Regions from separate parts of the Enteractinococcus fodinae genome, predicted to be linked through region 2. Evidence: predicted binding sites of a transcription regulator. Region 2 holds the regulator's gene; each other region holds the start of a gene.

Region 1 (7,977 bases), 410 kb from region 2:
GTAAATCGAGACAGCGCCGCCCCCGTCAACGGGCTGGGCTGCCTCGCCATTAACAGCACCGTCATCGGTGCCACCGTCTCCCCCATTGCCGCCCGGGGCACAGGCTGAAAGGGCCAGCGCTGAGGCAGCTGTTATGGCAAGGGCACCTACTAATTTGCGATGTTTCATGCGTCGATCCTCCATCAAGGTGCGATGTGATACTCATTACTACAAGTAGTGATGAGTGTGATACATATTACATGAATGACACGCTAATTTCAGGTATCCCTGCAGATGAACCACTGATTTAAGCGAGAGTGGAGCTATGTTAGCAACCATGCACCTGCCGGACGTGGCAGTGGTGCCAGTTCGCCTAACGAGGGCGCTGAAATCTACATCATGGTACTGGGAACCCACCCACCTCGCCTGTCAGTCGTGCGGTAAAGCCCGGTGCACTGCTGCGATAATCTCGTTAGGTGTTAGCCCTAGCTGCTGCATCCGTTGGACATAGTGGGCAGTCAGCTCTTGGGCTTTTGGCCCGTGCTCCCCTTGGGCTTGAGCGGCGACGATCGTTCCGTGGCGACCCCGAGTTTCGAGATAGCCTTCGGTTTCTAATTCCTTATATGCTCGAGCCACCGTGCCGGGAGCAACCCCTAGGTCTGCCGCCAACCGCCGCACCGCAGGGAGTCGTGTTTCTTCAGGTAGCTGACCAGACTGGATCTGCTGGATAAGTTGGCGTCGCAGTTGCTCATATGGTGGCACCTCAGCTGCCGGATCAAGGCGCAAAACCGTCACGACGACACCCCTGTCGGCCAGAGCTGGCGTTGTTCATAGCCCTTCCGTTGACCGGTCAGCCATGCTGACATCGGACCCCAGGCCATGACCGCGATCAATAGCCCATAAAAGGCCAGCGAGATGCCACCCATCATCCAGGCCAGTGGTTCGTTCTCACGGTAGAAGCCATCGAAGATGAGCGCTTCGCTGATGCAGATAAGCCAGAATACTAACGAAAGCCCGCCGACGGCGATCGTGAGGTTCGTGACTTGGCGCAACCCGTCAGCACGTTCGGCATCGTCCCAGGCGAGTTCGAGCTCGGATGCACTGCGAGCCGGTGCGTCCAGCACTTTCCGGATCGCAACGAAAGCGATACCCCATGTCACCAGCGCCGCAAACGCGATGCTACTGCCCATTAGCACACCGTTTACCCCGGGCATCTCGGGGAGCTGCTGCAGCAGGACGGCCCCGCCGAGCGAACCAATCACCATGACCAGAGGAACCAGCCAGAAGCCGAATCGTTCACCCCTGGTGAGGTAGTCCGATAACCCAATCGAACGGGTGCGCGCCACTGTCGGACGATCGGCTTCGGGGTCTGGCCGAAATGCTGCAATCGCCCAGGCACCACCAAGCGCCGTACCTGCGCCGGCGAGGAAAATCAGTAAAGCGGGGGCCACCCCGTCCTCATTGTCGAAAAACACGATGAAGATCAGCGTGGCGATCACGATGCCGGTGGCGCCGCCAATTCCCATGCCGCGCTGACGTCGCTTGATACGCTGAACCACCGCCGGCACCATAGCAGCCGGCAACGGCAGTCCCACCTGCTGGGCGTGCGCCGCAAGCTGCTTACGTTGCGGATTTCGACTCCCTCCTTGGGTCAGGGCGGTAGCCGGGATAACGAAGCACACCAAAGCTATAACGATCCAGATAGCGATACTCATGACGAACCTTTCAATGTATCAATACAATCACCGTACTCCTCCCAGCTTGATTGTGTCAATACAATCTATGAGCGCGCAGCAGGGACGCTGGCCGGATACCTGAGTCACTATGACTCAACTTTCTTGCAAAATTCGAACCTTTTCGGAATAATCCAAATCAACGATGCGTTACTTGAGTTAGATGCACTCAACTTTCGAGGTGGGCAGGATGCTCACCTGTACTAGGAGGACAAGAATGCCTGCATTTTTCGGCCCCGCCGGTTCAGATGGCGGATCCTTCGACGATTTTATTGCTCGCTTCCTACAGGGCCAGCGCCCGGGACGACAGGCGAGCCCCGTCGACATCAACCGCTTGCTGAGCAAGCGGACCCACGAGATCGTAACCAATGCTGCCAAATTTGCGGTAGAACGCGGTCAAACTGAAGTCGACGCACTGCACATTCTGCGCGTCATGCTCGAAGATGACCCTGCGGCAGCCGGCGTCCGCCAGGCTGGCGTCGAACCAAAAGCCATTATCAACGCTGTGGATGAGCAGCTACCCGCCCCGGTGGAAGATCAAGGTGCCTCTGCTGCAACTTTGAATGGCTCTGCACAAAAAGTGCTCTTGGATGCATACCAAGTGGCTCGCGGCATGGGTTCGACCTATATCAACCCTGAGCACGTGTTCTTCGCATTCGTGTTGAACCAGGACTCCCCTGCCGGTGGTCTGCTGGCTCAAGCCGGTGTAACCCCGCAGTCGCTGCAGGCTGGGGCCCAGCAAGCCCACGCCCAGCAAGCAGCCCAGCAACAGGCTGGGGGCGACTCTGAGGAGTCCATGCTTGAAAAATACGGCCTGGATCTGACAGAAGAAGCCAAAGCCGGTCGCCTGGATCCAGTTATCGGGCGCGACCAGGAAATTGAACAAACCATTGAGGTCCTGGCTCGTCGAACCAAGAACAACCCGGTACTCATCGGTGAGGCCGGTGTCGGCAAGACCGCCATTGTGGAAGGTCTGGCTCAAGCGATCATCGAAGAAAAAGTCCCCGCACAGTTGAAGGGGCGCCGTGTCATCAGCCTGGATCTTCCCGGCATGATTGCTGGGACCCGGTACCGCGGTGACTTTGAAGAGCGCTTGACCGGCGCGATCGAGGAGCTGGCGGAAGACAGCAACACGATCGTCTTTATCGACGAGCTGCACACGGTCGTCGGCGCCGGTGGCTCTGGTGAATCCGGTGGTATGGATGCCGGAAATATCCTGAAACCACGGCTTGCACGCGGTGACCTGCACATGGTCGGAGCGACCACGCTCAAAGAGTACCGCACGATTGAAAAGGACTCGGCGCTTGAACGTCGCTTCCAACCGATCACCGTGGGTGAACCTTCGGTTGAGGACGCGGTGCAGATTCTTCATGGGCTTGCCGATCGGTACGCAGACCATCACCAGGTGACCTACACCGATGACGCGCTACGTGCCGCCGTTGAATTATCAGACCGGTACATTACGGATCGGTTCTTGCCCGATAAGGCCATTGATCTGATTGACCAGGCCGGAGCCCGCTTGTCATTGCAGCGTGGTCCGGTTGGCGATTCGGCAACTGACATTGAAGCGCTGCGCTCGAAGTTGGCTGAGTTGGAAGCGGAGAAGAACTCTGCCGTCAACGCAGAAAACTACGAACGCGCCGGGGAACTCCGCGATCGGGTGCAAGAGGTCAGCCAGCAGCTGGCCGAAGCCGCCGCTCGCCCGGCCTCGACCTCATCGGTAGTCGATGAGGCCGCAATCGCTGAAATGGTCTCTCGTGCCACCGGTATCCCGGCGGCACGCATGACCGAGGCGGAGAAATCTCGTCTGGCGCGGTTGGAAGCCGAACTCCACGAACGGGTCATAGGCCAAGACGATGCGGTCACTGCGATCGCCCGAGCCGTGCGTCGTTCCCGCACCGGGATGGCTGATCCATCCCGTCCGGTCGGCAGTTTCTTGTTCCTCGGCCCGACCGGTGTGGGGAAAACCGAACTGGCCAAGGCCCTGGCTGAGTCGCTGTTCGACGACGAAGACGCCATGGTGCGTTTCGATATGTCGGAATTCGGCGAACGCCACACGGTGTCTCGTCTGGTCGGTGCCCCTCCGGGCTATGTGGGTTACGATGAGGCCGGTCAACTGACCGAACGGGTGCGTCGTCGTCCGTACTCGGTCATCCTACTGGACGAAATCGAAAAGGCACATCCAGATATCTTCAACCTGCTATTGCAGGTATTAGATGATGGACGCTTGACCGATGGACAGGGTCGCACCGTGGACTTCCGCAACACCGTGGTCATTATGACTTCGAACCTGGGCTCGGAGCACATGTCTTCGAATGCCCCATTAGGGTTCGTCTCCGGTGATGCCGAAAGCACTCAGCGTGACATCAAGCAGAAAGTTATGGGCCGGTTGCGTGAATTCATGCGTCCGGAGTTCCTCAACCGCATTGACGACACGCTGTTGTTCAACCCGCTGACCCGTGAGCAGTTGCGCGACATCGTTGGTATGCAATTGCAAGCATCCGAACAGCGCTTGGCCGCCCAGGACATCAGCCTGGAAGTCGATCAAGCAGCTCGGGACTGGATTGCCGAAGAAGGTTACGAGCCAGCTTATGGTGCTCGCCCGCTGCGTCGCGTCATTCAGCGCAAGCTGGACGATCAGGTGGCGGATCTGTTGGTTGCCGAAGCCGTTGGAGCTGGCGATACCGTACAGGTCACCGTGGAAGACGACGCGCTGGTTGCCAAACCGATTCGAGCAGAGAAGGCTATTGCCGCCTAATCTCCGCGTCTAGGCGGTAAAACATGACCAGGCCGGGTGGTTGCTGTGTTGACAGCAACCACCCGGCCTGGTCATGTTTGAAGGGCTACGCCTGTTCGCTCATTTCTGGCAGGTCAGAAAATGAGTATGGCGGCCATGGTCCGAGGTATCGGATGTTGATCCCCGGTTGGGTGTCTCGAATGTCGGCCAGCTCAACGCCCACCGCGTCGATTTGGTCTCTGTGGACCAACAGCGAGGCGGTCAGCACGGTGACGTTGCCCGGGGTTTTACCCAAGCGTGCGTTTTCGACCATGTCTTCTGCTAGGGCGACTAGTCGTTGCCGGTATTCGGGATAGAGTTCGTCCGCCATGCGATCTGCGACCTGTTTGGTGCGCTCTTCTATCCGCTTTCGGTAGAGCCGTTGCACGCCGGCCGGACGCGTCTCGGCCTCCTGGCGCATCTGCACGAGATCTTCGTGCGAGGCCGTGGCGGCTTCTTCGTCTAGTGAGATGTCGACGCGTAGCTCCACGTATTCGCGCAAGCGTTCGAGGTGGTCGCGAATGGTGGCACCGGATGCAGCCAGCCACTGTTCGAGTCGCTGTGCAGCATCCTGTTGGGTCTCAGGGTCCGGCGCGACGATCACGTTGAACGTCATCGGTAGCACCGTGCCGGCAGCGTGCCAAGCCTCATCCACGACCTGACTGTGTTCGAGGATCCAACGTTGCACATCAGAGTCAGCTCCCTGGTACGGCTCGGTTTCAGACTCGTGCACAATCGCGGTGATCCCGTCGCTATTGACGAGCCGAAGCTGCGCGCCATCGATTCCAGCTGGCAGCTCTGAGGTGGCGACACTGTCCGCGGGCACTAGGGCGTACACGTATAACCCGGTGGTCATTATGGCATCGCCTGCCCTTCTCCTTGTGCTTCTTCAGCCCACCGTGCGGGGTTGATTAATTTATCTATGACTTCATCCACCACATCATCGAGCCCACGGTGTAAGTCTTCCACTGAAGCGGTAATCCCGTGTTCGGCTTTGATCTCGTCCATAGCTTCATCGAGTTCCATGAGTGCGTCTCCGAGGCGTTCTTGTTCTTCTTCCGTGAGGTCTCCGCCCTCAAGACGACGCACTGCTTGGGTTTCTAGCGCCTCTTGGATCACCTCGACCAGGGTCACGACGAGAGTAAGCACCCCGTGTTTGAGACTGTTTTCATCGATTTCAAGCATCGGACCCCTCTTTCGTGTCGACATGCTGGGGCATTTTGGAGCGGAAGGTTTGTAGCCATTGTTCAGGCTGTGCGATCGCAAGATACGCGGCTGTGTTCTCACCCGTGAGGTATAAGACAGCGTTGTGACCGGAGGGGGCTTTGCGTTCGACCAGTTCGATACCGGTCAGTTCTTCCCACGCCAGGTTCACGGCGGGACGCGCATCAAGCGGTGCTTGCCATGTGAGACGATCATCGTCTACTTTTAGTGAACCGCCACGCCAGGTTTCTCCGCTGGCTCGGGTTTCCAGTGCCCAGGCATGAGTACTTGATTTCGTCTCGGCATCTGGGGTTGCTGGGGCCCCTGGCAGTTTTACCATCGGGCGGGATTGTGCGATCAGTTCGCGCATGCGTTGTGGTGCAGCAGCAGAGAGCATCGTTGTCGTCCCGTCTGCTGTCTCGACGAGTAGCCGGGTGCGAGTTTCTGAACCGATGGTGCGCTGGTCGTGAAGTCGCAATGCATAAATATGTGCCAAATCGATCTCCCACAGCACTTCTTTTGGGTCGCGTCGAAACACGACCAAGCGTTGGTTGGTCAGATACAGCCCACCTGGGCGCCACGTCTTGGCAAAGTCCTCTTGATAGTGGCCGCCCGCCATTTTGGCTACTATTTCCTCGCCTTCGGCCAGGGGGAAGTGGCGTGCTACCGATTTACGGACCCAAGCACGCGTTTTTTCGTCCCAGTCGCGCATCATGCCGTATTCCAGCATGGTTTCCATGCCGGCGATGGTGGCGCGCAGATTGACTCCGATGAGGGGAATGTCGGCGACGGAGATAATGAGATCAACGTTTAGGTAGGTACCCTTATCGAGCAGGACGGTTATGAGATCAGCCAGCGTTACATCAGGGTTCCGGACCGGCTCCATGGGGGCCCTTGACTCCGGGGGACGAGATGCCAGGTCACTCATGATTGCTTCCGTGCGGGTTCTTCTTCGTCCTCAGCCGTTGCTGCTGCCTGCTGGTCCTCATCCGTTTCTACGGCTTGTGCGCTCGAGTGAGCCGGTTGCGAATTGTTCTGGAGAGCCTGTGCCGACTGCCAGCCGCACCACGGGCAGAATTCGTTGAGGAGTTTATCGACCGGTGAGGATTTACCACATTCAGGACATGTTTCTTTGGTTTCGATTGCTTGTCGCCAGGCAACGGTTTCTGTATTCGTACCGGCGGGAAATTCCAGGCCGTAACGGGCCGCAGTTTCAAATGATGCCAAGGCAGCTCGAATACGGATACCCAGCAGTTCAACCCCTGCCACGGAGACCATGATGTCTGCATTGAGCACGAGGCCTTTGTCCAGGAGCGTCTCCACCACGTGAATGAGGGTGCCTTCACGGCTTCGTTGCGGTTCCATTCCGCGATTGGATCCACCACGTGCGACCGTCATGTAATGCAGCCTCCTTGAAGACCCGTCGATTAATCAGCTTGTGTGCGTCCTCGGAAGTAACGAGACTTACGGGAGTAGCCGGTAAGATCGCCGCTACCATCGACATCTACCTCATACTCGGCCATGATGTCGGCGGTATTCGGGATACGGGCAGATTCCACGACTTCAACCGTAATCCGCCAGCCATCCTCATGAGCTTCCAGACCCACGACTGATTCGGGCGTACGCGTGGTCAATAACTGGAGTTGTTTTAGTGCTGCCACCGTGGCCTTACTTGCTGAAATTTTTGGTTTCGATTGACGTTTTGTCGTTGTCTGCCCGCTCTTCGAAGTGTCAGAGGAGCGCGTTGAACTCTTGGTCTGAGTGCGTTGTTTCGGCGCGGATTCCTCACTGGAGGAGCTCGGGCGCCGTGTCCGAGTCGTTTGGCTCGTCTTCTTCGTCTCGCTGCTGTCTTGCCGCTGTTCCGTCATGTTTCTGCCGATCTGTTAGGGGTCAGCATCTGGGTAAGGGTTATTCCGCCTCGCGCCTGCGTGCCGTGAGCAGCCGCTGAACGAGTTCCTTTTCTTGCTCGGTTGCTTCCTCATCAGAAAGTCTGCCATCTTCACGTGCTCGGGCGACCTCTTCGAGTTGCCGACGAATCGCTCCGGGGTCATAGAACTGGCGCTCGGCTTCTTCTTTAAGTTGTTCAGCCACCCAAATAGTGCCCTTGATGGGGCCAAAAAATATGCCAGAAAATAACCCCATGTTCGTCCCTCCTGCTATTGCTCTCCTACGAAGTCGTAGGGGGCCTGCGGACCGAGTAATTGAAAGTGTATTCTGCGATGCAGCTGTCCGGCTACAGTCTCGAGAGCATTTTCAAATTCCGTAACAGTATCTCGGTGAACCAAT
Region 2 (7,977 bases):
GTCCGGGGTTTTCGCAAGAGAATAATCTGCGGGCCTTCAACCATTTGTTTTACGCCGCGCAGCACACCATCCGCGTGGTCACTCCGTATTTGGTACCCGACGATTCAATGCTCTACGCCCTGACCACAGCGGCCCAGCGCGGGGTGCGCGTGGAAGTGCTGGTGGTCCGGCGCGCAGACCAGATGGCGGTTCAGCACGCCCAACAGTCCTATTATGAGCAACTGTTGCGGGCCGGCATCCACATTTATCGCTACCCGGATCCGGACGTCTTGCACTCCAAAATGTTTACCATCGACGACGATGTTGCGGTGTTTGGCTCATCCAATATGGATATGCGGTCGTTTTCACTCAACTCGGAGCTGACCGTCATGGTCGTGGGTGCCGAAGAGGTCGCCAAACTCGATGCGATCATCGACATGTACCAGGACAAATGCGAGCACCTGATGCTCAAAGATTGGCTGGCGCGCCCGCGATATAAGCGCTGGCTCGATAATGTCTTCCGGCTGACCTCGGCGCTGCAATAATTAATCGGATTCCGACGGGCCCGTCACGCTGCGATCCACGCCCAATAACGCCTTGACCACGGCCAAGGCCGAGGTGTGATGCCGTTCGTCGGGCTCATCGGCCACCAGGACAAGGTCTGCCGCGTCATAAATCTGGTCTTGATCCAGCATCCGACGTTCTTGGGCCGCCCAGGTGTCCCACTTCCCCCGATAGCTGTCGCCATCGCGCGACATCGCCCGGTCATGCCGCACCTGATCGGGCACGCGCAACCAAATGAGCACATCCAGCAGCTCGCGGTTGGCTCGGGCACCGACTCCGACCCCCTCGCAAATGATGACCTCGGTTGGTTTCGTGGTCACTTCTGGCCCGGGGCCGCCGTCGGGCTGGTCGTCGGCATGCCAATCCCAGGTCTGATACGTCGCGGTTTCGCCTGCGGCTAATTTCGGGAGGACGTCACGACTGAACGTTTCCATCCCGGCCTGTAATCCCTGCCACCCGGGATAGAGGTTCTCGAGCCGCAGCACGGTGACCTCGTAATCGGCGGAGAGATTTTCGGCCAGGACTTTCGACAGGACGGTTTTTCCAGAGCCGGAGCGGCCGTCAATCCCGATGATCAGGGGGTGAGCTGCAGAGTAATGCGACATGCCTCAATCGTAGGGCACACTGTGGGCCGCTAGAAGGGTATAGCAGCTGCGTGTGGCGCGTCACAGGTGCGCGGGTCGGGAATAATTTTCGCGCCCTATGCGCTGCATATGGCAGACAGAAAGTTGAGTCTGCTCGGCTCAGGTTTGGTTTGACATCAGGCCGCTCACTGTGGCAAGTTGAGTGATGAAAGCTCAAGGAGCAGGCTCGCAAAGTTTTGATACTGCAAAGTATTTGTTACGAAAGGATTCCATATGTCACGTGCTGTAGGTATTGACCTCGGGACGACCAACTCAGTGGTCGCCGTCCTCGAAGGTGGCGACCCAACGGTTATCGCCAACGCTGAGGGCGCTCGCACCACCCCGTCGGTCGTTGCATTCACCAAGGGTGGCGAAGTGCTGACCGGTGATATTGCCAAGCGTCAGGCCGTCAACAACCCCGAGCGCACCATTTCTTCGGTTAAGCGCCACATGGGTACCGACTGGAAAACTGAAATTGACGACAAGTCGTACACCGCTCAGGAAATCTCGGCTCGTATCTTGATGAAGCTCAAGCACGACGCTGAAGAATACCTCGGTGAAAAGGTCACCGACGCGGTCATCACCGTGCCGGCATACTTCAACGACGCTGAGCGCCAGGCCACCAAGGAAGCCGGCGAGATCGCTGGGTTGAACGTTTCGCGTATTATCAACGAGCCAACCTCGGCCGCCCTGGCCTACGGTCTGGAACGCGGTAAAGAAGACGAACTGATCCTGGTCTTCGACCTCGGTGGCGGTACGTTCGACGTCTCCCTGCTGGAAGTTGGCAAAGACGACGACGATTTCTCAACCATTCAGGTTCGCTCGACCGCCGGTGACAACCGTCTTGGTGGTGACGACTGGGACCAGGTCATCGTAGATTGGCTGCTGGAACAGGCCAAGGCATCCGGTGCTGACCTGTCCAAGGATAAAATTGCGCTGCAGCGTCTGAAGGAAGCCGCCGAACAGGCCAAGAAAGAGCTGTCCTCGGCGACCTCGACCAACATTTCGCTGCAGTACCTCTCGGTGACCGAAAACGGTCCGGTCCACCTCGATGAGCACCTGTCGCGCGCCAAATTCGAGGACATGACCTCTCACCTGCTGGAGCGCACTCGTCGTCCATTCGAAGACGTCATTAAGGAAGCCGGCGTGTCGGTTTCAGACATTGACCACGTCGTTATGGTCGGTGGCTCGACCCGTATGCCAGCAGTCACCGAACTGGTGCAGAAACTTGCCGGCGGCAAAGAACCAAACAAGGGTGTCAACCCTGACGAGGTTGTCGCCGTAGGTGCTGCTATCCAGGCCGGTGTGCTGGCTGGTGACCGCAAAGACGTGCTGCTCATTGACGTCACTCCGCTGTCGCTTGGTATTGAAACCAAAGGTGGCGTGATGGCCAAACTGATCGAGCGCAACACCGCGATCCCAACGAAGCGTTCGGAAACCTTCACCACGGCCGACGACAATCAGCCATCGGTAGATATCCAGGTGTTCCAGGGTGAGCGCGAGTTCACTCGCGACAACAAGCCACTGGGCAACTTCCAGCTGACCGGGATTGCGCCAGCGCCTCGCGGCATGCCGCAGATTGAGGTCACCTTCGACATCGACGCCAACGGTATTGTGCACGTTTCGGCCAAGGATGGCTCGACCGGTGCCGAGCAATCGATGACGATTACCGGTGGTACCTCGCTGTCGGATGAAGAGATTGATCGCATGGTCAAAGACGCCGAAGCTCACGCGGAAGAAGATAAGAAGCGCCGCGAAGCCGCTGAAGCGCGCAACGCCGCTGAAACCACCGCGTACTCGGTTGACAAGCTGCTCAAAGAAAACGACGAAAAACTGCCCGAGGACGTCAAGTCCGAGGTTCAGGCCGACGTTGATGCACTCAAGGAAGCCCTGGAGAAGCAGGACAACGACGCTGAAGTGCAGGCTGCATTTGAGAAACTGCAGCAGTCGCAGACCAAGATCGGTGAAGCTCTCTACGCGCAGTCGGACCAGGACACCGCCCAGACTGCAACCGATAACAACAATGACGACGAAGACATCGTGGATGCCGAAGTCATTGATGAAGACGAGAAGAAGTAGTCTTCACGTCACCACGTAATTGCATGACCAAGGCCGGCCGGTTTCCGGCCGGCCTTGGTTGTTGAGTTTCAAGGAGTAGCCATGACCGATCAGTCCAATAACGAAGAACACGAACCGATCCGTTTCACCGATAAGCGTCGGATCGACCCAGAAACCGGTGAACTGCGCGACCAGTCTGCCCAGCAAGACCAACAAGACCAGACAGGCCAGCAGGACCAGGCCGCCGAGACCGAAAATGAAGAACACGCTGACCCGCTGTCGCAGGTGGAGGACATTCTCAACGCGGCCGGCGCAGAGGCTGAAACTGACTCCGGTGAAGAGGCCGTTGACGAGGCAGCCACGACCGATGAGGCCGCCGAATTGCGCGGAGATTTGCAGCGGTTGCAAGCCGAGTTCGTCAACTATCGTCGTCGTGTAGAACGTGACCGTGATGTCGCCAAGGACAACGCGACCTACAGCATGCTCGAAGCGATGCTGCCGGTACTTGATGACATCGACGCCGCGGAAGCCGCAGGCGACTTGGACGGTCCTTTTGCTGCGATCGCACGCAAGCTGCAGAACACGCTGGAAGGCTTTGGTTTGGTCAAGCACGACGGTGATGCCCTGGTCGGGGAGCCGTTTGATCCGGTCCATCACGAAGCGATGCTGCGCCAACCCTCTGACGAGGTCGCCGAGGAACATATCGTGCAGGTCTTCCGTAATGGATACTTGTATAACGAGCGTGTTCTCCGGGCGGCGCAAGTCATGGTATCGGCCGGCCAAGAGTAGGGGAGGGGTCACATGGCCTCACAGGATTGGCTAGAAAAAGACTTCTACGCCATTTTGGGTGTCGACAAGAACGCCAGCGCCGACGAAATCAAGAAGGCCTACCGCAAGCTCGCCCGAAAATACCACCCCGACGCGAACCCCAACGACGCGACCGCCGAAAAACGGTTCAAAGAAATTACCGAAGCCAACACGGTGCTCTCGGACCCCAAACAGCGCCAGGAATATGACCAGTTGCGCGCCATGGGATCCGGGGCCCGCTTTGCCGGTGGCACCGGCGGTGGTCAGGCGGGATTCGAGGACATCTTCTCGGGTCTGTTCGGCCAGGCTGGTGGCGGTCGACACGCTGGGTTCAGTGATATCTTCGGCGGTTTTGGTGGCGGTGGCCGTGGTGGGTTCAGCGGTTTTCAACAACCACCTCCCGAAAAGGGGCCCGATATTAAGACCGGCACCACCATCAGCTTTGCGGAATCGATTCGCGGCACCACCAAACACATCACCACCAGTTATGGGGCCAACCAAGAGGTCCGCATCCCCGCCGGCGTCAAAGACGGTCAGACGGTGCGTGTCAAAGGCAAAGGCCAACAAGGTTCGGGCGGTCGCGGCGATCTGATGGTCCGAGTCTCGGTGGCAAGTCATCCGGTATTTGAACGCGACGGCCACGATATTCGGCTGAAGGTTCCCGTATCTTTCGATGAAGCGGTACTGGGTACTACCATCGAGGTACCGACACTGGATGGCACCGTGAAAATCGGTGTACCCGCCGGGTCATCGTCGGGCAGGGTGCTGCGGCTGCGCGGCCGGGGCGTGAAGACCACCAAACAGACCGGTGACATGCTGGTCGAACTGGTCATTGACGTCCCAGCCAACCTCAACGACGCAGCCCGTGCCGCGGTCGAAGCGTACCGGGAGGCAACTGCTGACGTGGACCCGCGGGCCGAGCTGGTAAAGAAGGCTAAGTTGTAATGGTCAACCGTCACAAACACGATCCGGTTTACGTCATTTCGGTCGCAGCGCAGCTGGCCGATATGCACCCTCAGACCCTGCGGCAATACGACCGCATGGGGCTGGTGGTCCCGGCGCGACAAGCAGGCGGACAACGCCGGTATTCTGCCGAAGACGTGAAACGCCTGCGTCGTATTCAATCGTTGTCACGTGACGGTGTTTCACTCGAGGGAATCCGCCGTATCGTGGAACTCGAAGCCGAAGTCGATGAGTTGCGCGATACGGTGGGGGAACTCCTCGAGCAAATTAGCGTGATGCGCTCCCACGTGTCATTTTCGCGCACGTTCACCGCCGGCGCGACCGGGGTGACCACCAATATTCACGGCCCAGAAGAGCCCAACGGCGCCCGCGAACCGACCTCGCCATTCTCCGAAGAGCGGCGTCGGCAGTATTTTGATCAGCAACGTGTTGAGCAGGCCGTGCGGTTCGCGCTAGAACAATCCGCGCCCCGATACGCACTAAATAAGCCACGTTTTGAACTCACCCAGTAAGCGGTCCCGCCAGTTGAACATCTTCTTGATGCCCGATGCGTTTAAAGGTTCGCTGACATCTTCGGAAGTTGCCGACGCACTGGCGACCGGCATTCGACGTGCCGCGCCCACGGCGACAATCAACGCACTACCCATGGCCGATGGTGGCGAGGGAACCGTTGACGCCCTGGTGACCGCTGTCGGCGGCACGCGCCACACCGTCGAAGTCACCGGCCCGGAACATCACCCGGTGGCAGCGACATACGGGCTGCTCCCCGACGGTCGGGCGGTTATCGAGCTGGCTTCCGCCGCGGGCCTGCCCCTGACCGCGACACCGAACGCCGAAGCCACGACCACCTACGGGGTGGGCGAACTCCTGAATCGGCTGGGTTCTCACCGTCTGCTCGTCGGTGCCGGGGGTTCTGCGACCCACGATCTAGGCTGCGGTGCAGCCGCTGCCTGCGGGGTGAAATTTTTTGACGACACAGGCCGCGCTTTTGTGCCCACCGGCGCCACCCTGGGCCAGATCGCACGGATTGACGCATCGGGTGTCCGTCGTCCCCGCTCCATGACGGTGCTGACCGACATTACGAACCCGCTGCTGGGACCAGAAGGTGCGGCCGCTACGTTTGCACCACAAAAAGGTGCCGATGACGCGATGGTCCGGCGTCTGGAAGCCGCCACCACCCACGCCGCCGCCGTGATCGCCCGAGATGTAGGGGTCGAAGTTGAGCACCTGATCGGTGGGGGAGCAGCGGGCGGATTCGCAGCCGGCATGCATGCATTTTTTAACGCCGAACTGAAATCCGGCATCGACGCCGTCCTGGATACGGTGGGATTCGATGAGCTCGCGGTCCAAGCCGACCTGATTCTGACCGGTGAAGGACAACTCGATGGCCAATCCCTGGCCGGCAAAGTGCCCATCGGGGTGGCCCGTCGAACCAACACCCCGGTCATCGCCGTCGTCGGAGCCATCGGTCCCGGCGCGCACGAGGTCTACGAACACGGCATCATGGCAATCCATAGCATCACGCCCGGACCCCAAGACCTCGACACCGCCCTGGCCGACACCGCGCAAAACCTGGCCACCACGGCCGAAAACATTCTGCGAACCTGGCTGGCAGCTTCGGTCAGCCGGTAATTAGCGGTCCACCCGCCGATACGTCAGGTCAAAGATGTAGCGTCCGGCACGTTGTGCCTTGGCCTCGAAACTGGTGACGGGACGCGTGTCGAACCGCGGCGCCCAACCGCCCAAGGTATCGAGCGCTTGTGCCTCTGGCATCGGGTTGTCATCGTCGGTGCCCTGCACGCGTGCCGCCGTCAGCGGCGACTCGTTGCCGGCCAGCCGGCCCGGATACAGATTTTCGAACTCAACGTGTGCTTCGGCCACATCACGCATGTGCGCAGCATAGTGTGACCAGTCGGTGGCCAGTCGCAACAGCCCGCCGTCGACTAGCACGCGCGCGACCCGGTCCAAGAATTTCGGTTGAATCAGCCGACGTTTGTGGTACCGGTTCTTCTGCCACGGATCCGAGAAGAACACCCAGACTTCCTGGGCCGAAGCCGCCGGCAGCATGTGGTCTAATACCTCCGGGGCGTTGGCCTCCACCATCCGGACGTTGATCACGTCTTCTGTGACGACTCGGTCCAGGAGTTTGGCCAGCCCGGGCCGGTACACTTCGACGGCTAAAAAGTTCGCTTCCGGATGCGCTTGCGCCCCGGCAAAAGTCGACTCACCGTGACCCACCCCGACGTCCACAATCAGCGGTCCGTCCTGACCCCACACCGAAGCCACGTCCAGATATGATTCGGGGGCCACTGAGGTGTCCGCGAAGGATCGCGCCACCGGCAGTACCGTGGTGCCCTGGTGCTCTTCCCACAGCTTTTGACGGTTGGGCGACATGGCTAATTCTCGGCGCACAAACGATACGGGACCTTCGCGCACGATCTTGACGCCCTGAGGGGTTTCGACTTTTTGGTATCCCGACGGTACCTCGTCGTTGGCAAGATGATTCGCGTCATCGGGGCGGTGATGTTTAGCAGGCGTCATAGCGTATTGTTCAGTCTTTCTGTGGGGACGGTGGCCAACAGCTGAGGTCGAGAGCAACTGCACGACCACCGGATTGGTGCATGACTAGCGTAGTGCAGGCAGTCAGCGCACGTGGGACGTGTTGGATTTGGGGATGAAAGTATTACAGTTAAGGATAACGAGTCCCCAATGGAAGGAAGACTTATGAGCTTGGCTCAGTTGCCGTTACGTTTGACCACCGGTGCATTCGTATTGAACTCCGGTATCGGAAAGTTAAACCTCACCACTGAGGAAGCCGAAGGCCTCCAGGAGATGGCCGCCAACGGGGTGCCCATGCTGGCTGATATGTCCCCTGAAGCGTTCCGTCGGTTCATTGCTGTCACCGAGATCGGTGTCGGTGCGATGCAGTTGATTCCAAAGGTTCCAGGTTGGCTGGCAGGTTCGGCGCTGAGCGCGTTTTCCG
Region 3 (7,977 bases), 2.0 Mb from region 2:
TGAACAGGTCCGCGTGGGCCTTTTCAACTTCGTCAAACAACACGACGGAGAACGGACGACGACGAACGCGTTCGGTCAGCTGACCGCCTTCTTCGTAGCCAACGTAACCCGGAGGGGCACCGAAGAGTCGTGAGACTGTGTGCTTTTCTTGGAATTCTGACATGTCCAAGGTGATGAGTGCTTCTTCGTCACCGAAGAGGAACTCAGCCAGGGTCTTGGCCAGCTCAGTTTTACCAACACCCGTTGGGCCAGCAAAGATGAACGAACCGGTTGGACGGTTCGGATCCTTCAGCCCGGCACGGGTACGACGGATCGCACGCGATAAAGACTTGACTGCTTCGTCCTGGCCAATGACCCGGCGGTGCAGTTCGCCTTCCATGTTGCGCAGACGTTCGGCTTCGGTTTCGGACAACCGGAAGACCGGGATACCGGTGGACTTGGACAGCACTTCGGCGATCATGTCCTCATCAACTTCGGCGATGCCGGTGGCTGCTTCTTCGCGCCATTCGCGTTCTTTAGTATTGCGCTCGTCTTGCAGCTGCTGTTCTTTGTCACGCAGCGAGGCGGCGCCTTCGAAGTCTTGGCCGTCAATGGCGGCTTCCTTCTCCTGGCGCACTTTCTCGATGCGAGCATCGTATTCTTTGATCTCCGGTGGGGTCGACATCCGTTGGATGCGCAACCGAGCGCCGGCCTCATCGATCAGGTCGACTGCCTTATCGGGCAGGAAGCGATCCGAGATGTAGCGGTCAGCCATCACGGCGGCTGAGTGCAGTGCATCATCGGTGATGGACACGCGGTGGTGGGTCTCGTAGCGGTCACGCAGACCGCGCAGAATCTCCACGGTGTCTTCCACGGATGGTTCATCTACCTGGATGGGCTGGAAGCGACGTTCCAGGGCAGCATCTTTTTCGATGTGCTTGCGGTATTCGTCCAGCGTGGTGGCACCGATGGTCTGGAGTTCACCACGGGCCAGCATTGGCTTCAGGATGGAGGCGGCGTCGATAGCGCCTTCGGCGGCACCGGCCCCAACCAACGTGTGAATTTCGTCGATGAACAGGATGATGTCGCCGCGGGTGCGGATTTCTTTGAGCACCTTTTTCAGGCGTTCTTCGAAGTCACCGCGGTAGCGGGACCCTGCAACCAGCGATCCCAGGTCCAGGGTGTAGAGCTGTTTGTTCTTCAGGGTTTCTGGGACATCATCGCGCACGATGGCTTGTGCCAGCCCTTCGACAACAGCGGTTTTACCGACACCGGGTTCACCGATGAGGACCGGGTTGTTTTTGGTACGACGTGAGAGTACCTGCATGACACGTTCCATTTCATCGGAACGACCAATAACAGGATCAAGCTTCGATTCGCGAGCTGCTGCGGTGAGGTTGGTACCGAACTGGTCCAGGACAACTGAACCGGCCGGCTGGCCCTGGCTGGAACCACTCTGGGACACGCCCGCTGGTTCTTTGCCTTCGCCTTCGCCCGAGCCTTGGTAGCCCGACAGCAACTGAATGACGGTCTGGCGGACGCGATTCAGATCAGCGCCAAGCTGTACCAGAACCTGAGCGGCTACGCCTTCGCCTTCACGGATCAGACCCAGCAGGATGTGCTCGGTGCCAATGTAGTTGTGGCCCAGCTGCAGTGCTTCACGCAGCGAGAGTTCTAAAACTTTTTTGGCGCGCGGGGTAAATGGGATGTGGCCGGATGGGGCTTGCTGGCCCTGGCCAATAATTTCTCGTACCTGCTCGCGCACAGCACCCAATGAGACATCGAGAGACTGTAAGGCTTTGGCGGCAACGCCATCACCTTCGTGGATCAACCCGAGCAGGATGTGCTCGGTACCGATGTACGAGTGGTTGAGCATGCGCGCTTCTTCCTGCGCAAGCACTACGACTCGTCGGGCCCGATCGGTGAATCTTTCAAACATGGGCACACTCCTTGCTGACTGTTGAATCTGATCGTACTGAGTTATATGAGGTATTGAGACTGCTGTTCACTGCTGGGCGAAGGGAATGTGCCATTATTTACCCTAAGCTGAGTCACCCTGACTCATGGTAGGTTCGCACACACCGTTCCTATCCCACAAACGTAGTGGTTGAGGCTGTGGATAACCAGAGTTGGTGCAGCGTTATTCCGAAGCGTTACAGCTTTTCGATCACAGCGTCATCGTCGCCGTCTCGTTCCGCGGCTTTCTTCTGCGCCCACAGTTGGGCTTCGCGTTCTTCGGCTTCACGGCGGGCGTCGCGCTCACCGGAGTCACCCCGAAACAGCGAGCGCATGACTAACCAAAAGATAAAGAACAGCCCGATGGATGGGGCTAGTACTTCAAAGTAATCCATGAAAACGTCCACGGTGTCTCCTTACTCGTTGCCCTCTTCTGGTTTGAGCAGCGGGAACAGGATCGTTTCACGAATCCCGGTCCCGGTGAGTAACATGACCAGCCGGTCGACACCCATGCCCAGACCACCAGTTGGTGGGGCACCATATTCTAGAGCACGCAGGAAGTCGTGGTCTAGCTGCATGGCTTCTTCATCACCGGCAGCCGCGGCCTCGGATTGCGAGGTCAGACGCTCACGCTGGATGACCGGGTCGATGAGCTCGGAGAATGCGGTGCCAATTTCATAGCCGTCGATGATCAGATCCCAGGCTTCGACCATGCGCGGGTCTTGCCGGTGCGGGCGCGCCAGTGGTTGGGCGGCCTGCGGGTAGTGATACACGAAGGTCGGCTGCACCAGGTTGGGCTCGACGAGCTCGTCGAAGAGTTCCAGCGCTAGTTCTTGTGCGTCGTTGTGCTTGCTGGCATCAACGTCGATGTTTTGGGCTTTGGCGATCGCCAGTAGTTCTTCGGCGGTGGTATCCGGGGTGACTTCTTGGCCCACAGCTTCGGAAACGGCCGGGTAGAACTCGCGCCATTCCCACTCGGTGTCCAACACGATCGTGTTGCCTTCTGGGGTGGTGAGTTCTTGTTCGACGCCGGCGGCTTTGGCCGCGGCCAAGATGACCTCGCGGATCCTCTCGGCCATGCCGTACATATCCGAGTAGGCCTCGTAGGCTTCTAGCATCGTAAATTCTGGCGAGTGCGTGGAGTCGACACCTTCGTTGCGGAAGACCCGGCCGATTTCGAAAATCTTGTCAATCCCGCCGACGACGGCGCGCTTGAGGTACAGCTCGGTGGCGATACGCAGCGTCATCGTCTGGTCAAACGCGTTGAGGTGCGTCTCAAACGGGCGGGCCTGTGCCCCACCGTGAATCAGCTGCAGGATCGGGGTTTCGACTTCGATGTACCCCTGGTCTTCCAGGGTGCGTCGGATCGCCCGAACCACACCGGCACGTTTGTGGACCATTTCGGCGGCTTCTTGGCGGACAATCAAGTCCGCGTAGCGCTGGCGGACCCGGGTTTCTTCGGCCAGGTCGGCGTGCAGCACCGGCAGTGGCCGTAGCGCTTTGGAGGCCATGGTCCAGGAGTCCGCCATGATGGACAGTTCACCGCGCTTGGAGGTGATGACCTCACCGGTGACCGAAATGTGGTCACCCAGATCGACCAGGTGCTTATACGAATCCAGCGAGTCGGCACCAACCCGAGCCTGGGACAGCATGACCTGCAGACGAGGATGCTCGCCGGCGGCACCGCCTTCTTGCAGGCTGGCAAAACACAGCTTTCCGGTGTTGCGCTGGAATACGACGCGACCGGCCACCGAGACGATGTCACCGGTTTCAACCCCCGGTTCCAGATCGGGGTACTTTTCCCGGATCTCGGCGAGCGTATGCGTGCGGTCTACCTCAACCGGGTAGGCGGCAACACCTGCGTCAAGCAGTTCCTGGCGTTTGGCCTGGCGAACTTTGCGTTGATCGCGGGTGTTCTCGACGTCGTCGACGGTGGAGGGGCTGGTGTTTGAAGTGTTGGTCGTACTCACGTCCCATAGTCTAGCCCGGTGCGGCCGCTCATACCGGCGTTATGTCCGGTTTGGGCGGATTAATCGCCCCTGGCTCACGATCGACTGCGCCCCGAGACCTCGATCGGGCCCGGGGTCAGTTCCGGATAGCGGGCCTGCGCGAATGTAGCCAGCTGTTCCGCGAGAGCTTGCACCTGCTCGCTGGCGTAGTGATCTGCCCGCCAGCCGGCATGCAACCCGACCGACAGCACGTGCCCGCGCGAGGTAATCTTTGCCGGCTTCAGGCCGAAGAACGCATCTTCGGTGACCACTGCGACGCCGTTGCCCGTGGCGACCAGCGCTTGGGCGACGCGACCCGAATTGGTTTCGACGATATCGGGCACGGTCAGGCCCGCGACGTCGATGGCGCCGTCCAGCACACGTCGTGACATAAACTCTGGCGTGGCGACCACGACGCGTTCGTCGACGAGCTCTTCCAGCCGAATTTCGTCGCGCTGCGCCCAGGGATGAGTCGGGGCGACATAGGCCCACACAGGTAGCTCGACCAGGGCGACCGAGGCGAGTTGGCGGGGAGGCTCAGACGGCATGATGACTAAGTCGGCGGTATGGACTGCTTGCTCGAGCGAACTTCCCAGTGGGGTTTCAATGACGTGGGAGTGCAGTTCGGACGAATCCAGGGTCGCAACAAATGGGATGACCACATCGATGAGCGTGGTGCCCGGGGCGGCAAAGGTGATCTCGCTAAACCGTCCCGTCGACAGCATCTTGGCAAACGCCTCAGCTTTATGGATTTCGTTGACGAGTTGTTGTGCGACCGGCAGGAACTCTTCGCCCGCGGCGGTCAGCGTGACCCCCGAATGACTCGACTGCAAGAGGGTGACCTGCAGGTGGCGTTGGAGTTTTTGCAGTTGCCGCGACAGCGCCGGTTGGGTGATATTAAGTTTGCCCGCCGCCACCGATACGTTGCGCGTGTCGGCGACCGTGAGAAATGCTGTGAGTAACCGCTCGTCCATAACCGTTAAGCATACCTGCGATGACGAGATTCTATTGGCCGCGCATAGCCGTGGTGCCGCATAATGGGAAGGACAACCCGTTGTCTTATCGAGCCGTCAAAAAGGATTTCCCATGTCGCGTGAACCGTTAGATCAGTCCCGCAAACTTGTGACCGAATTGCCTGGACCAAAAGCCCGTGAAATGCGTGAACGGATGGAAACCTACGTTCCCAAAGCGCTCAGCCCTTCGACCCCGGCGTTTGCCTCGCGTGTTGAAGGTGGCATCCTCGAAGATGTGGACGGCAACCGCCTGATCGATCTGGGCGCTGGTATCGCCGTTACGACCGTGGGCGCTTCACACCCGAAAGTCGTCGAAGCCGTCAAACAACAGGTCGAAGACTTCACCCACACCTGCTTTATGGTCACCCCGTATGACTCCTACACCCAGTTGGCGCAGCGCCTAGATGAGCTGGTCCCCATCTCGGGCCAGACCCGCAGCGTGCTGTTGAACTCGGGAGCCGAAGCCGTCGAGAACGCAGTAAAAATTGCCCGCGCCTACACCGGCAAGCAAGCGATCGCCGCCTTTGATCACGCCTATCACGGTCGCACGACCCTGACCATGGGGCTGACCGCCAAAAACATGCCCTATAAGGACTCCTTCGGCCCATTTGCGTCCGAACTCTACCGCGTACCGGGCTCCTACCCCTTCCGCGATGGGCTCAGCGGCGAAGAAGCAGCCGCCCGCACCATCTCCTCGCTGGAATCGCAGATCGGTGCGAATAACCTCGCCGCGGTGATCATGGAACCAATTCAGGGCGAAGGTGGGTTTATTGTGCCCGCCGAAGGCTTCCTGGCCAAGGTCGTCGAATGGTGTAAAGCCAACGACGTGCTATTCATTGCCGATGAAGTCCAGACCGGTTTCGTCCGTACCGGCACCTGGTTCGCCTCCGAGACTGAAGGCATCGAACCTGATCTGATCACCCTGGCCAAAGGCATCGCCAACGGTATGCCGCTATCTGCGGTCACCGGGCGGGCTGAAGTCATGGATGCTGTGCACCCCGGCGGCCTGGGCGGCACCTATGGCGGTAACCCCGTTGCCGTGGCAGCAGGGCTGGCAGCCATTGAGGTCATGGAAGAAGAAAACCTCACTGCAAAAGCCACCCGCATCGGTGAGATCATTACCGACCACTTCCAGCAGGTACAACAAGACGACCCGCGCGTCGCTGACATTCGTGGTCGCGGTGCGATGATGGCCGTGGAACTCGTTGACCCCGAAACGAAAGCACCGTTGGCAGAGCTGGTCAATCAGATTGCCGTCGAAGCCCGGAAACAAGGCGTCATTACGCTGACCGCTGGCACCTACGGCAACGTGTTGCGCTTCCTACCGCCGGTGGTCATCGGTGAAGACCTCCTGAAAGAAGGCCTGAGCGTGATCACTGATATCCTGGCCGAAACTCGCAGCGATCAGTCCGTGAGCGTCGACGCCTAGAACCTCAACACACGACAAAATGCCCGCATGCTGAACGTTTAGCATGCGGGCATTGTGTTTTTATGGGGACGGGGTTTATGGAGCAGAAAGTATGCTTTAGCGAGACTGTGCCTGCGGTGCGGGTTGCAGCTGTTGGACAAAGTTTCGGGCGAGTTTTTGCACTTGGGGCATGATCTCATCGTCAGCCTCTGCAACGTGCTGCTTCTGTTCCGCAAAGAACTCTGCCAGTTCTGGTTTCTGCGCTACATCCGAGGCACACCAACTACTGAACAGCTCTGGCGACGCTTCCGGGTGGAACTGCACTCCCACGGCGCTACCGATGCGGAAGACTTGATTGGGATAGCGCTCGCCTCGACCCAACAGCACCGCATGCTCAGGTAAGGCGGTAATGCCGTCGTAGTGAAATGCCGTCGCACGGAATCCCGGCGACAGGTCACCCACGAGCGGATCGTGCAGGGCAGCTTCGGTCCAGTCGATATCGACCACCCCGGTCTCTGGGCCGATGGGCGAATTCACCGTGACCTCACCGTCGAAGGCTGCCGCCAGCAATTGAGCTCCCAGACAGATCCCCAAGGTCGGAATGTTTGCTGCTGTGGCACGCCGGCAGAGCGCCGCAATGTCTTCCAGCCACGGGAACTCTTCGACGTGGTGATAGCTCATCGTCCCGCCCAATATGATCAACCCATCAGCTGTCACCTCGGACGGTATCTGGTCGCCCCGAAAGGGCTGCACCACCGTGGTTTCCGCACCAGATTCTGCCAGCCACTGACGGAAACGGCCTAATGGTGCCCGTACGTCAGGTTGGATGACCAGCACTTTGCGGGATGCCACGTGCCCGTTGGTGTTCTGGTTTTGTGTCACGACTCCTCCTCTCACGGTTTGGGTGTAGCCCTGGGACTGGTTAGCGGCCAAAGACCCCGGTGATTCGACCGCGGCCAATGGCATGTTGGAAGAGATTGAACCCCACCTGATCCGGGGTCGCATCCGCGCCAAGATCCAAGGCCGTGTCGACCGCGTGGATGACGAACATGTAGCGGTGCTCGCCGTGCCCAACCGGTGGACGTGCACCCGTATAGCCGGCAACATTGCGCGAGTTCCGTACAAAGACCGGACCTTCGCCTGCTGCCGAGACCCCGAAGGCCTCCCAGTCAATCGTGTCCCAGCGGACCGCACCGCCCGGGATCGACGTCACGGAAGCCGGAATGTTGAACGCCGACATATGCCAGAATCCGGCGGCAGTTGGCGCGTCTGGATCCAGGCACGTCAGCGCGAACGTCTGGGTTCCTGCTGGGATATTGGACCAGGTCAGCTGCGGTAGTTCATCCTTACCGCCAAGCTCTGCCATCACCGAGCGCGTCGGTAATTGCCCGCCGTCGTCGAAGTCCTCACTCGTCAACGTCATGGCAGGCAATTGTGGTAACGGATCATAAGGATCAAAACGCATATGGGCATCCTCTCATGCGGTTCCATCAACGTCTAGCAGCTCTCACTCACGGCTCATCTGCTCCTAGCGTGTCCACGGGCAGCTGGTCGGCGGTTTCGCGAGATCTAGCCGATCGTTAGGCTGGCCGTGCAACCCGAATTTTGATCGTTATAGCTTGAGAAAGTGGTG

Evidence for each region. Region 2 encodes HspR, which represses chaperone genes until heat shock. Its sites were predicted from a motif close to AAGTTGAGTCNNNNNGACTCAACTT; they were not measured.
Region 1: a site for HspR is predicted at 1,864-1,888, ahead of J2S62_RS04670 (ATP-dependent Clp protease ATP-binding subunit). Genes of this name have one in related genera too.
Region 3: a site for HspR is predicted at 2,023-2,047, ahead of J2S62_RS11885 (ATP-dependent Clp protease ATP-binding subunit). Genes of this name have one in related genera too.

The regions. Positions count from the first base shown of each region.
Region 1 covers NZ_JAVDYJ010000001.1:966,762-974,738, reverse strand. The annotation lists gene J2S62_RS04685 (peptide ABC transporter substrate-binding protein) at 1-168, opposite strand, end outside; gene J2S62_RS04680 (GntR family transcriptional regulator) at 409-774, opposite strand; gene J2S62_RS04675 (hypothetical protein) at 771-1,694, opposite strand; gene J2S62_RS04670 (ATP-dependent Clp protease ATP-binding subunit) at 1,930-4,470, shown strand; gene J2S62_RS04665 (GvpL/GvpF family gas vesicle protein) at 4,556-5,344, opposite strand; gene J2S62_RS04660 (gas vesicle protein K) at 5,344-5,673, opposite strand; gene gvpJ (gas vesicle protein GvpJ) at 5,666-6,619, opposite strand; gene J2S62_RS04650 (gas vesicle protein) at 6,616-7,089, opposite strand; gene J2S62_RS04645 (gas vesicle protein GvpO) at 7,119-7,559, opposite strand; gene J2S62_RS04640 (gas vesicle protein GvpG) at 7,600-7,833, opposite strand; gene J2S62_RS04635 (GvpL/GvpF family gas vesicle protein) at 7,848-7,977, opposite strand, start outside.
Region 2 covers NZ_JAVDYJ010000001.1:559,201-567,177, forward strand. The annotation lists gene cls (cardiolipin synthase) at 1-524, shown strand, start outside; gene J2S62_RS02590 (nucleoside/nucleotide kinase family protein) at 525-1,148, opposite strand; gene dnaK (molecular chaperone DnaK) at 1,401-3,245, shown strand; gene J2S62_RS02600 (nucleotide exchange factor GrpE) at 3,327-4,013, shown strand; gene J2S62_RS02605 (DnaJ C-terminal domain-containing protein) at 4,026-4,976, shown strand; gene J2S62_RS02610 (heat shock protein transcriptional repressor HspR) at 4,976-5,506, shown strand; gene J2S62_RS02615 (glycerate kinase family protein) at 5,490-6,626, shown strand; gene trmB (tRNA (guanosine(46)-N7)-methyltransferase TrmB) at 6,627-7,535, opposite strand; gene J2S62_RS02625 (hypothetical protein) at 7,719-7,977, shown strand, end outside.
Region 3 covers NZ_JAVDYJ010000001.1:2,546,660-2,554,636, forward strand. The annotation lists gene J2S62_RS11885 (ATP-dependent Clp protease ATP-binding subunit) at 1-1,918, opposite strand, end outside; gene J2S62_RS11890 (hypothetical protein) at 2,133-2,342, opposite strand; gene lysS (lysine--tRNA ligase) at 2,352-3,905, opposite strand; gene J2S62_RS11900 (LysR family transcriptional regulator) at 3,980-4,897, opposite strand; gene gabT (4-aminobutyrate--2-oxoglutarate transaminase) at 5,010-6,365, shown strand; gene J2S62_RS11910 (type 1 glutamine amidotransferase) at 6,462-7,226, opposite strand; gene J2S62_RS11915 (YbhB/YbcL family Raf kinase inhibitor-like protein) at 7,267-7,809, opposite strand.